Regions from separate parts of the Lysinibacillus sp. FSL K6-0075 genome, predicted to be linked through region 1. Evidence: riboswitches for the same ligand, from Rfam matches in the RefSeq annotation. Region 1 holds a riboswitch; each other region holds the start of a gene.

Evidence for each region. Region 1 has a riboswitch for thiamine pyrophosphate ahead of thiW (energy coupling factor transporter S component ThiW). Riboswitches for the same ligand answer to the same signal wherever they lie in the genome.
Region 2: it holds a riboswitch for thiamine pyrophosphate, as region 1 does, so the genes downstream of both, thiC (phosphomethylpyrimidine synthase ThiC) here and thiW (energy coupling factor transporter S component ThiW) in region 1, are expected to answer to the same signal.
Region 3: it holds a riboswitch for thiamine pyrophosphate, as region 1 does, so the genes downstream of both, MHB65_RS12920 (ABC transporter substrate-binding protein) here and thiW (energy coupling factor transporter S component ThiW) in region 1, are expected to answer to the same signal.
Region 4: it holds a riboswitch for thiamine pyrophosphate, as region 1 does, so the genes downstream of both, thiT (energy-coupled thiamine transporter ThiT) here and thiW (energy coupling factor transporter S component ThiW) in region 1, are expected to answer to the same signal.

The regions. Positions count from the first base shown of each region.
Region 1 is NZ_CP151947.1:900,435-903,731, forward strand. It holds gene MHB65_RS04150 (VWA domain-containing protein) at 1-292, shown strand, start outside; gene thiW (energy coupling factor transporter S component ThiW) at 785-1,285, opposite strand; TPP riboswitch at 1,380-1,487, opposite strand; gene MHB65_RS04160 (MFS transporter) at 1,554-2,750, opposite strand.
Region 2 is NZ_CP151947.1:263,522-266,818, forward strand. It holds gene MHB65_RS01195 (methyl-accepting chemotaxis protein) at 1-89, shown strand, start outside; gene MHB65_RS01200 (AEC family transporter) at 202-1,131, shown strand; TPP riboswitch at 1,201-1,315, shown strand; gene thiC (phosphomethylpyrimidine synthase ThiC) at 1,456-3,234, shown strand.
Region 3 is NZ_CP151947.1:2,626,461-2,629,757, reverse strand. It holds gene parC (DNA topoisomerase IV subunit A) at 1-1,176, shown strand, start outside; TPP riboswitch at 1,297-1,407, shown strand; gene MHB65_RS12920 (ABC transporter substrate-binding protein) at 1,562-2,557, shown strand; gene MHB65_RS12915 (thiamine-binding protein) at 2,559-2,849, shown strand; gene MHB65_RS12910 (ABC transporter permease) at 2,849-3,297, shown strand, end outside.
Region 4 is NZ_CP151947.1:4,241,662-4,244,958, forward strand. It holds gene MHB65_RS21215 (hypothetical protein) at 1-65, shown strand, start outside; gene map (type I methionyl aminopeptidase) at 94-849, opposite strand; gene thiT (energy-coupled thiamine transporter ThiT) at 1,012-1,572, opposite strand; TPP riboswitch at 1,707-1,814, opposite strand; gene MHB65_RS21230 (DUF4870 domain-containing protein) at 1,942-2,265, shown strand; gene MHB65_RS21235 (hypothetical protein) at 2,321-2,443, shown strand; gene MHB65_RS21240 (SMC family ATPase) at 2,485-3,297, opposite strand, start outside.

The DNA of each region.
Region 1 (3,297 bases):
CAATGATCAACTGATAGAAGAGTTAACTCAACAAACAGGAGGCGCGGTTTTAAAGGAACCACAAGATGTATTCCGAGACTTTACAACAAAAGGAGCGGATCGACAAAATATTGCTACATGGCTTCTCTTAGCAAGTATGCTTTTATTCTTTATGGATATTACCATAAGACGTTTTGGTTGGAACTTCCTAACGAATGCGAGGAAGAAAGAACCGCTGGTTGAGGAAAAACCTATACAGGCAGAAGACACAAATGTGGCACAGTTATTAAAAGGTATGAAAAAACGATCTTAAAATAGTGGAAGCAGTGCAAAATATTAGATTTTGCACTGCTTTTTTGTATTGTTTGAATAGAGAGTTGTCCCCTTTGTAGAGAGTGGCAAGATGATCTAAAAAGTGGGAGCTTTGCTCATAAAGAGATAGAAAGCGCTCTAAGTTGAGTCAATGCCGCTCGTAAGGAGAAGGAAGGTGCTCTAAATAGAGCCGCAGCCGCTCGTAAGGAGAAGGAAGGCGCTCTAAATTGAGTCGCAGCCGCTCGTAAGGAGATGAAAGACGCTCTAAATAGAGCCGCAGCCGCTCCTAAGGAGAAGAAAAGCGCTCTAAGTTGAGTCCCTGCCGCTCCTAAAGAGAAGAAAGGCGCTCTAAATTGAGTCGCAGCCGCTCCTAAGGAGATGGAAGGCGCTCTAAGTTGAGCTATCGCCGCTCATAAGGAGACGGAAAGCGCTCCAACCAAGGCCATCGCCGCTCATAGAAGGAAGAAAAGCGCTCCAATCTTGGCCACCCCCCTCAATAAAGAGAAGAATTAAACCTCTTTACTAGCTCCGTTTTACGCAAGCTGCTAGCAACCATAACACCTAGAATGGCGCCGATTGTACTTGATGTTAAAAAGGCAGGTAGGAAGAAGAATGCTGCTACAGATGTTCCCATGAATAATTTTGCATAAGGTACGGCAATAAGTGAAGCAAGAATGCCAGTTCCCACAACTTCTCCGATGCCAGCTAACCACATTTTATTGCTATATTTATAGGCAAGGGCCGCACAGAACGCGCCAATGACACTACCAGGGATAGCTAATAGAGAGCCTGTTCCGGTAAGGATTCGAATGACGGCAGTGACAAAGGCAACTATTACTGTTGGTACGGGTCCAAGTATAATGGCTCCTATCACATTAATAGCATGCTGAACGGGGTAAGCACGTGCGATTCCTGTTGGGATAGATACGAAAGTAGAGCCTGCAACAGCAATAGCTACTAATAAAGCCATGACTGTTAATTTACGAATTGACATAAAGTTCACTCCTTTTGATAAAGTTCGTGAGGAAAAATAAAAAGGCCGCTCCCTTTAAACAATAGGAAGCGGCCTTGCGTGTATATAGTGACAACAGCAAGTAGCGCCACTTCCCTCCGCTAGTGTGAACTAGATCAGGTTCAAAGGGTCCGTATATTACCATATACGTCTCAGCCTTTTAAAGACTCCCCTAGTGGTTAAAATCATTCAATTTCGTTGACCAACATTAATGTAACATACTGCTAAAAATAGTCAATGATTTTTCAGACTATTTTGTATCGGGATGCATTAAATGAGGTGCTTTTTTCAATGTCCAGATGAGTGCAAGGAAGAAGCAAGCTAATAATATGATCGATCCGAAAATATATGGACTATTCATATTCCAGTCAAATAATAAACCAGCCAAAGCGGGTCCAATCATATTACCAAGACTCATATAGGCATTATTCAAGCCCGCAGCGAATCCTTGTTCTTTCTCTGCAAGCTTTGAGATGAGTGTATTAACAGCTGGACGAATTAATGTCGTTGCTGTAGAGAAAATCGTTGCTACAACTAATATAAGGGCAAAGCCAGAAACAAATAATATGAAGAAAATAGCAACAGATGCAATAAATAAATTGACAAGGACTACCTTCATTTCACCGAAGCGATTGAATAGTGGTGTAATAATAAACATTTGTACAACTACCCCAAAAGCACCACCGACAACTAATATAATTGCTATGTCCACAGGTGTGTAATTAAACTTTTCTGTCACAAATAATGACAATGTCGTTTGGAAGTTTGCAATTCCGAATGAGAACACCAGCATAATGATAAGCATTACAAAATAAGGCATATGTATGGAACGAGCCATTTGCTTCGCCAGATTGTCTTGCTTTTGCTTCTTTTGTGCAGTGTTTGGTTTGGTAGATGGTAATAAAAAGTAAGATAAAATAGAAGCTAGGATGGCTGCAGCTCCAGCAGTGTAAAATGGAAAATGTAAGCTAACCTTTGCTAAGAAACCACCGATTCCTGGCCCTATCATAAAACCAAGAGACATGGCAGCACCCAACATCCCCATCCCTTTCCCGCGTTCTTCATAGGTTGTGACGTCAGCGACAAAAGCCATAATAGGAGGTGCGACAAAAGCGGAACCTAGGCCACCTAAAAAGCGTGCTAAAAAGAGCATCCATACATCTGTAGCAAGGCCAAAACCGATTTGTGCAAGACCTGTCACGATGAGACCGAAAATAATTAAATTTTTTCGACCGTACTGATCGGAAAGGTTCCCAGCAATAGGAGAAAATACGAATTGAGCTAAGGCGAACGTTGCAATTAGCATACCTAGAACTTGTCCTGCTGCACCAAATATTTTTAAATACTCCGGCATGACAGGAATAATTATGCCAATACTCCCCATTGCGATAAACATATTAAACATTAAAATATACAAAGCCGCCTTATTGGACTTCTGCTGGGTCATCGAATGAACCCCCTTTTTTTGTAATCAAATATAGTACAGTCTATCATAAAGAATTATTGCTTGGCTAATAGTTAAGATTGTAGAACTGGTTCTATATTTAGAATGGTTTTCCACAAAAGTTTTCGTCCGGGCATCTACGAATTGCGAAATAATCCATTTTTGTAATAAAAATGGATGAAAATGAAGCTGTAGAATGGGAGGTGGAAAATTTTATAGCTCCTAAGTTGCAACAACAATGGATGAACTTCGCTTATGTAGAGAGAATAAAAAAATGTGAGTTAGTCTGTAATGACATAAAGGTTGGCTATAAATCCTAGCGATGATATAGCGGCATCAGAAATACTGAGTGAAGGTTATGTAATATAAAAAGTACACTTTCATGGCTTGTTTTTCGATAAAACAATATAAAGTTGTGCATGATAGATGACAATATCTAGATGCAAAGCTACTCCATAACAAATGATGTAGGAATCCTCGAAATCCAGATAAATTATTTTCTAAATATAATAATGCAAATAATCCATTGTAAAGGTTCTTATTTAATAGA
Region 2 (3,297 bases), 640 kb from region 1:
AATTACAAAAAGTAGCAGAGTCTATTCAAAGTATGAACGATATTTCAAATGAGCTACAAGAAGTTGTAAATCGATTTAAGCTTGCTTAAAAGGAAAGGCTGCCTTCAATATAGAGGCAGTCTTTCTTTTATTGTGAAAGTAAGAGAAATTGACCTAAAAAGAATTCAGCACTACTATTAACACTGGAAGGGGGACATTGATATGATGTATCTCGGAATGATTTTCTTTCAAATTGTTGTACCTATTTTAGTGTTACTTGTAATAGGCGCTATACTACAAAAGAAATTTCGCTTTAACTTAAAAGCATTGTCTCAGCTTATTACATATTGCTTTATGCCAGCGGCTGTTTTTGTAAATTTATATGAAACACATGTAGAATTATCTGTTCTGGGAGAAGTCGGATTATTTATTGTGCTCTTTATCGGTAGTCAAATGATACTCAGTCATTTGATGGCGAAAGGGCTAGGTTTAGCCAAAACAGAGGCAGCAGTCTTTAAAAATAGTGTGGTGCTTATTAATTCTGGCAATTACGGTATTCCAGTGGCTCAAATGATTTTTGCTACGCAACCTATTGGCGTAGCCATTCAGGTCATGCTTGTAATCTTTCAAAATATGACTACTTATACATATGGTTTGTACAATTTAATTTCCTCTACGAAGTCGGGTATGACAATCATCAAAGATTTCTTTAAAATGCCCATTATTCATGCACTGATTATAGGCGTTGCTATGAACTATTTTGATATTGGTATACCGCAGTTTATCAAAATACCGGTAGAGCATGTGGCAGATGGATTTATTGCTGTGGCATTAATTACCTTGGGTGCGCAATTGTCACAACTTGAGATCAAATCAATGTTTAATAAAACGGTCTTTGTCAGCTGTTTTACACGATTAATTATTGGACCAGCTGTTGCATTAGTCATTATTTATGTATTGGGATTAGATGGAGTCGTCGCACAATCACTGTTTATAGCCAGTGCCTTTCCAACATCTCGTAATAGTTCTAGTCTAGCATTGGAATATGATGTAGAATCAGCAACAGCCGCGCAAGCTGTTTTATTTTCAACTATTGTGAGCTGTATAACCGTAACAATTGTGATTTATTTTGCAGAAGTATTATTTACCTAGTTAGTTGAAAGATAAAAAATATAACTTCCATCTCTTAGTAATATCTGCTACACTAGCATCAAACTAAATAGTATTAACTAGGGGAGTCTGATGAGTCAGGCTGAGAGAGAAACGCTTAGAGGTTTCTTGACCCTTTGGACCTGATCTGGCTCATACCAGCGTGGGAAAGTTAAGAAGCTATTGCAGAGTATGCAATTAATAGACCTTTACATTCATGGCCGGATCCAAATAATTATTTTGGATTCGGCTTTTATTTATTTGATTGTTGGGGTGAGCTAGATTCGGTCCTTGTATCAAAATACATTTAAGGGAGAGAAGTAGCTCATGTCAGTAGTTAGTGAAAAGAATATTACGATTATGTCCAGCTTTGAAGGAAGCAAAAAAGTGTATTTGGAAGGATCGCGCCCCGATATTTTAGTACCTATGCGTGAAATCGCATTAAGTCCCACAACAGGTAGCTTTGGGGATGAAGAAAATGCACCTATTCGAGTATATGATACGAGTGGGCCCTATACAGATCCAGCCTACCAAGTAGATATTACGAAAGGTTTACCTGCCTTACGAAGTTCATGGATTCAAGAGCGGGGCGATGTAGAAGAATATGAGGGGCGCTCCATTAAACCAGAGGATAATGGTTTTCGTCGTGCAGATGACCCGCGTAATCATGAAAATGTCTTTCCTGAATTAGCAAGAAAGCCTTTACGTGCTAAAAAAGGTAAAAATGTAACACAGCTTCATTATGCGCGAAATGGCATTATAACACCTGAAATGGAGTTCGTAGCCATCCGTGAAAATATGGACCCTGAATTTGTTCGTTCAGAAATTGCAGCAGGGCGAGCTATTATGCCTTCTAATATTAATCACCCTGAGGCAGAGCCAATGATTATTGGCCGTAATTTCCATGTGAAAATCAATGCAAACATTGGGAATTCGGCGGTATCTTCGTCCATTGCAGAAGAAGTTGAGAAAATGACGTGGGCAACTCGATGGGGTGCAGATAACATTATGGATCTTTCAACAGGTAAGCATATTCATACAACGAGAGAATGGATTATTCGAAATGCTGCAGTGCCAGTGGGAACTGTGCCAATTTATCAGGCTTTAGAGAAAGTGAATGGCATAGCAGAGGATTTAACATGGGAGGTATATCGTGATACCCTCATCGAGCAAGCCGAGCAGGGTGTTGATTATTTCACTATTCATGCAGGTGTCCTTTTACGCTATGTACCACTTACGGTAAATCGTGTAACAGGCATTGTATCTCGTGGGGGTTCTATAATGGCACAGTGGTGTTTATATCATCATCAAGAGAATTTCCTTTATACACACTTTGATGAAATCTGTGAAATTATGAAAGCTTATGATGTTGCTTTTTCCTTAGGTGATGGTTTACGTCCAGGCTCAATTGCAGATGCCAATGACGAGGCACAATTTGCAGAGCTTGAAACACTAGGTGAACTAACGCAAATTGCTTGGAAGCATGATGTTCAGGTGATGGTTGAAGGGCCAGGTCATGTACCGATGCATCTCATTAAAGAAAATATGGATAAGCAATTAGAGGTTTGTAAGGAAGCGCCCTTCTATACATTAGGCCCACTAACAACAGATATTGCTCCGGGTTATGATCATATTACCTCAGCCATTGGTGCAGCGATGATTGGCTGGTTTGGTACAGCGATGCTTTGTTATGTGACACCGAAAGAGCATCTTGGCTTACCGAATCGTGAGGACGTTCGCGTGGGCGTTATTACTTATAAAATTGCTGCACATGCTGCTGATTTAGCAAAAGGGCATCCTGGTGCACAACAACGAGACGATGCACTGTCTAAAGCACGTTTTGAATTCCGTTGGCGTGATCAATTCAATCTGTCATTAGATCCAGAACGCGCAGTGGAATATCATGATGAGACACTGCCAGCAGAGGGAGCAAAAACAGCTCACTTTTGTTCTATGTGCGGTCCTAAATTCTGTAGTATGAGAATTTCACAGGATATCCGTAATTATGCTAAAGAAAAGGATTTAAATACTACTGAAGCGATCCATCAAGGTATGAAGGATAAGGCGGAGGAGTTTAAAAAAGCAGGTAGTCAAATTTACCAATAATGAAAGAAAAGGCTTATGTCAAATTATAGACATAGGCCTTTTCTTAATCAAAAAACTCCATGT
Region 3 (3,297 bases), 1.7 Mb from region 1:
ATTGTAAGCCTACAATTATACCGTTTAACGAATACGGATATTACAGAGCTTCGTCAGGAACAGGACGAGTTAAATAAGTTAATTGCGAAGCTAGAGGGGATTCTACAAAGTGAAGCTAAGCTAGTACGTGTTATTAAACAAGAATTGCTAGACATTAAGAAACGCTTTACAGAGCCACGTCGCTCGAAGATTGAGCAAGAAATTGAAGAAATTAAAATTACATTAGATGTCCTTGTGCCAAGTGAAGAGGTTGTCGTGACAGTGACGAAGGACGGTTATATTAAACGTACATCGACACGTTCTCATGCCGCTTCAAATGGGCAAGATTTTGCCATGAAGGATTCGGATTATTTATTGTATGAAGCAAACTTAAATACACAGCACCATCTATTGCTGTTCACAAATCGTGGTAATTATATTTATCAGCCTGTTCATGAGCTTCCTGACATACGCTGGAAGGACCTGGGCCAGCATATTTCCAGTATTGTCCCAACAGGGGAAGATGAATCGATTATTGCGGTTTATGGCTTCGAAACATTTGAACAGCCAAATACGTATGTCTTCACAGCCACAAAAGATGGTCAAATTAAGCGCTCACCACTCGCAGACTATGCGGTAACACGTTATTCAAAGCCAATTAAAACGATGAACGTCAAGGCTGGTGATGCGATGATCTATGCATCGTTTGTGACGGATGATGTAGAACTGATGCTAACAACGGATACAGCCTATGCGATTCGTTTCCCGATGGAGGAACTACCCGTTACAGGTGTGAAAACAGGCGGTGTGAAAGGGATCACGCTAAAAGATGGAGAAGCCTTAGTTGGTGTCAATGTGCTACAGCCTGATGTTACACAATATGTAGTGATTGTGACACAGCGTGGAGCCGTGAAGAAAATGAATGTCGCTGAAGTTGAAGTAGCAAGTCGTGCAAAACGTGGACTAAAAGTATTAACAGAGTTAAAAGCAAATCCTCACCGAATTGTAGCAGTTATACAAGCGACAGACGAGGAGCAGGTTGTGATTGAAACCGAAAAAGGCGTTCAAGAGGTAATTGCTGTACAAGCATTGTCTCGTGCAGATCGCCATTCCAACGGTTCGTTTAAAGTGGATATTGCAACAGATGGGGCGATTTCCCATGTATTAACAGCCAAAAAAGAACAGAAACCTAGCTAATATCATGCCCAGTCTCTTAGGAGAGCTGGGCTTTTGTCTTGAATACAATCGCTATTCAAAAATAGCACCTTGTCATTTAAGTGTAACTATGGGTATAATAATCATCGAAAAGTTCATAGCGAAAGAATGTAGGGGGGCTAGTAGTTGCTAGCTGAGATTGTGTCCGATAGACGCTGACCCTTTGAACCTGATTTGGCTCGTACCAGCGTAGGGAACATCTATTCAAAAAAGCAAAGTTTTGAAGAATGATTGTAATACGTCTGGGAGGAATCCTAGGCGTTTTTTTATGTTTTCAGGCGATAGCTTGAAAACCTTGTATACGCTTTCTTCTGGTGACAACATTCATTCATGAACACTTTCATATTACAAACTGGGAGGCTTTCGCATGAAAAAATGGTTATTTATTCTATTGGCAGCACTTTTGACTTTAGTGGGCTGTAGTGAAAAAGAGGACAAGCAGGCGACTGACAAGCTGAAAAAGGTGTCTGTGGTACTGGATTGGACACCGAATACGAATCATACAGGTCTGTATGTCGCAAAAAAACTCGGTTATTTTGAGGAACAGGGCTTAGATGTTGAGATAATTATGCCTGGTGAGGCGGGCGCAGATCAGCTTGTTGCTTCTGGAAAGGCAGAGTTTGGCGTGAGCTATCAGGAAGGCATTACACAGGCGCGTGTACAAGATGTGCCGCTGGTCTCTATCGCAGCGATTATTCAGCATAATACATCTGGCTTTGCTTCTATTGCATCAAAAGGCATTACATCGCCAAAGGATTTTGAAGGTAAAACTTATGGTGGTTGGGGTGCGCCATTAGAGCAAGCCGTTCTCCAATCATTAATGCAAACAGAAAAGGCAGATATCAATAAGCTAGATATCGTCAATGCAGGGGATTTAGATTTCTTCACAATGATGGAAAAAGACATTGATTTTGCTTGGATTTATTATGCATGGACTGGGATTGAAGCTGAGCTGCGTGGGGAAAAGATTAATATGCTGTATCTAACGGATTATAGTGATCAATTGGATTACTATACACCTGTTCTAGCTACGAATGAAAAAATGCTACAGGACAACCCTGATGTTGTCAAAGCCTTTGTTGCAGCTACATCAAAAGGCTATGAATACGCAATAGAAAACCCAAGTGAAGCGGCTGATATTTTAATCGAAGCAGCTCCAGATTTAGATAAAGAGCTAGTGCATAAAAGTCAGGAATGGCTGGCAGATAAATATCAGGATGATGCCAAGCAATGGGGAGAGCAAAAGCTTTCTGTGTGGGAAAACTATGCAAAATGGATGTCTAGCAATCATGTACTAGAGGGCGAGTTTGATGCGAAACAAGCCTTTACAAATGATTTCTTACCTAAAAAGGAGGCCAATTAAGATGGCAAATTCATTAATCAGTGTGCAAATCATACCAAAGACAGAGAAATATGAAGATGTTATACCTTATGTGGATGCAGCGATTGCTGTGATCGATGCTTCTGGCGTGAAATATGAGGTACATCCATTGGAAACAACGATGGAAGGCGAGCTTTCTACATTGCTCCAAATCATTGAAAAAATGAATGAGAAGATGATCGAGCTTGGTGCCATTAATGTTATTACACAAGTGAAAATTTTATATCAGCCAAAGGGTATTACGATGGATACATTAACGGAGAAATATCAGTAATGAAACGTGCATTGCAAAAGGGAAGGACGATAATTTTTATCGCCTTCCTCTTATTCATATGGGAACTAATCGTGCATTTTGCTGAAGTTCCACATTGGTTATTACCTGCGCCAAGTAGTATTTTGTCGGAAGCCTTTCAGTCGTATCAAACCTTTCTACCACATGTATTTGCTACGGTGCAATTAGCCTTACTAGGTCTGGCCATTGGCATTGCTTGTGGTCTAACGGTGTCGATTGTGTTGCATCGTTTTACATTCATTCGGGAGTTGTTTTATCCAATTCTTATTATGTCGCAAAATGTTCCCATTCTTGTCTTGGCACCATTGCTTATTATTTGGTTTGGCTTTGGCTTATTACCGAAGCTCATTATTATTTGCCTCGTGTGCTTTTTCCCAATTGTCATTGCAGCGATGGATGGATTTAGGCAAACGGCCCCTGAATTAAAGCA
Region 4 (3,297 bases), 1.7 Mb from region 1:
TTTTATGTGGTGTTCTCTTTGTTGGCATTTTATTTATTAAAAAAAATCCTGCCTACCAAAAATAAATTGGTTAGCAGGATTTTTCATTATATCCTATTCTTCGTCTAATGACGTTAGGATAATTGGTTTATCCTTTGTCACAATGACTGAATGTTCGATTTGAGCTACAAGTGATTTATCAGGTGTCACGAATGTCCAGCCATCACCAGCTTCTACAATATGCTCTGCTTTTGCTGAGATAAATGGCTCAACCGCAAGCACCATACCTTCTTTCATAATGGTAGAATCCCATGCATCATAATAGTTTAAAATATGATTTGGCTCATCATGTAAAGATTTACCTAAGCCATGACCTGTTAAATTCATAATAACAGTTAAGTCATTAGCATTCGCCTCACGTTCAACTGCTTTACCAATTTGATTTAATTTAGATCCAGCCTTTACCTTTGTCATTGCTCGATCAAAGGCACTTTTGGCAACACGGCATAGCTTTTCTTTGTCTTCATAGCCTTCACCAACAACAAATGAGATACCTGTGTCAGCAAAGTAGCCGTTTAAGGAGCCAGAAACATCAATATTCACAATATCTCCTTCTTGAATAACACGCTTTCCTGGAATACCATGCGCCACTTCTTCATTGACACTAATACATGTATACCCAGGGAAATCATATTCTCCCTTCGGTCCAGAAATAGCGCCTGCCTCCGCAAACATGCGGCCAGCAATTTCGTCTAGTTCAAGTGTTGTAACACCTGGTTTTGTTGCAGCTTTCATCGCTTCGCGAATTTCAGCACAAATGCGTCCTATTTTTTTAAAAGCTTCAATCTCTTCTTGTGTTTTTACAATCATCTATAACGTCCCTTTCATCTAATATCTATTCTTTAATATAACATAACTTTTTATGCGTATAACGATAAACGCTTTAAATATTGTATGCTTTCCTACTTTGCAAAGTGCTAAAAGAGCTATTCACAATAAAAAAGTCCCCCCACTCATGTGAAGGGACTTGCATTAAGCTTTTCTTTGCATTAATTGTGGAGCGGCTGTGAATAAAAGAACACCAACGATTGCCGTTAATATAGTTGCTGGTAGCATATATGTACCGTTATAGATGATGGAATAGATCCAAGCATTTTGATCGCCAGCATATTCTGCAAAAAATACAGCACCAGCAATTGTATGTGCCGCGTATCGTAAGAAGCCTGCGAAAACGGTACCTATTATAATATAAAGTGCCATTTTTGTTTTGTTCATATGTTTAGCAGCGTCCAACACTGGTCCACGTACAACTGCCGCTAATCCTACAACTGTAAAAGCAACACCATAATCTAGTAATCCTTGTAGCCAGTGCACGATATAGGAACCAAACATTGTTTGCATAACACCCACAAGTAGTCCCGTTGTTAGCCCAGCTACTAGGCCCCAACGAAACGCGATTAACATAATAGGTACCATGACAAGACTAACTGAGCCACCTTGTGCCCATACTTTAAAGGATACCTGATCAAGTACTAGCCCAATCGCTGCAAATATCGCAATCTCCACTAGCATTAACAGTCTTTTTTTGTCCATACATATTCTCTCCTTTGTTCCGATGTAGGATACAAGAGCAGGAATAGAAATGCACTGATATGTCTCTTTCTGACACCATTTTCCCCCAAGAATGAAAAAAACGATGCCAGGACAGAGCCTCACATCGTACAAGTGTCGGTTTCTATCCACATCCCTACGCAAGCGTTAACTTACAGGTTCGAAGAGTCAAGGCATTACGTGCCCAGTCTCAGCTGACATCATCAGCTCCCCTTGTGGTCGTTACATCTGAATTTATTTGAACATTTTCATTGTACGCAAAGGATAGGAGGATTACAACCTCTTCCATACATTATTTTTTTGAAACTTTGCTATTATTCATGCGTAAATATTAAAAAAGGAGGTACAACTATGGAGAATCAAAAAATTTTAGCTGCCTTTAGTTATCTTAGTATTTTCTTCGCCCCTTTCATCGTTCCATTAATTGTGTACATTGTGACAAAAGATAGTGATGTAAAAAAACATTCGATTCGTGCACTTGTCTCTCATTTAATTCCTTTTGTTTTTGGCATCCTGTTCTTTATTGTCTTTGTTTTTTCCACATTTAGTTTAGATCCAACCTCCAGTAATAATACAGTGATGATTATTTGGTTTGCTTCATTCGCCATCTATGCCCTCGTCTCACTTGGTATTGTGATCTGGAATATTATTCAGGCTGTTCGCGTTATCCGTTAATGTTTTATTTTTAAGAGAAACAGGTAGTAGTAATTGTAAAAGGAGCTGTTTTTGGATGAAAGTATCAAACGTTGTGAAAACCGCCGTAAAGTTAGCACCGATTGTTATTCCTATCGTCAGAAAAGTAATGGCTGCAAAAAAGGGAACAACGCCTACAGCCACACCTCGAAAAAAATAAAACGAAGGCGTATTCCTTTTTTTCGGAAATACGCCTTCGTTTTATTTCACTTCAAAATGTGTTTGACTATGTCCATTCAATGTTTTTTCTACATGTAAAACTGCTGGCATCGCAGATTTCAATTCAGGTACATGAGAAATAACGCCAATCATACGACCAGAATCCTGTAAATCAATTAATGTATCAATTGCCTTATTTAGTGATTCCTCATCGAGTGAACCAAAGCCTTCATCAATAAACATCGTTTCAATATGAATATTACCTTGGAAGCTTTGAATCACATCTGCCATTCCCAAAGCAAGACTTAGCGAAGCATTAAATTTTTCGCCTCCTGATAATGTTTTAACATCTCGTAATTGATCCGTATAGGCATCATAAACATCAAGACCAAGTCCACTCTGCTTTGCATGCTTTTCCAATCTATCTGAGCGTCTGAGCTCAAATTGACCGTTTGATAAATGATACAGCCGTATATTGGCAGCTTCTGTAATTTGATCTAAATAATTAATTTGTATATAACGCTCAAAGGATAGCTTTTTCGCGTTTTGTCCATTTAATAATCCATAGAGTTCCTTTACTCGCCCTGCTTCCTGTTCAAGTAATTGAAGCTCTCTCGCTATTTCTTCTACCTTTTCAATAAAGCCCTGGCATGCTTGTGCAAAGCCATTCATCTGTTGCAAACGTTTAAATGCTTCCTCATAGGAAATACGATGCTGTTCTACCCTTGCTTCCATCAACACTAAATCTTGCTTCTCTTTCCCTTGAAGATATGTAGCCCCTTCGGTAATTTGGATTTGCAAAGTGTGTACTTGTAAAGCATAGTCGCTGCATGTTTTTCGAATGGCATCTAATTG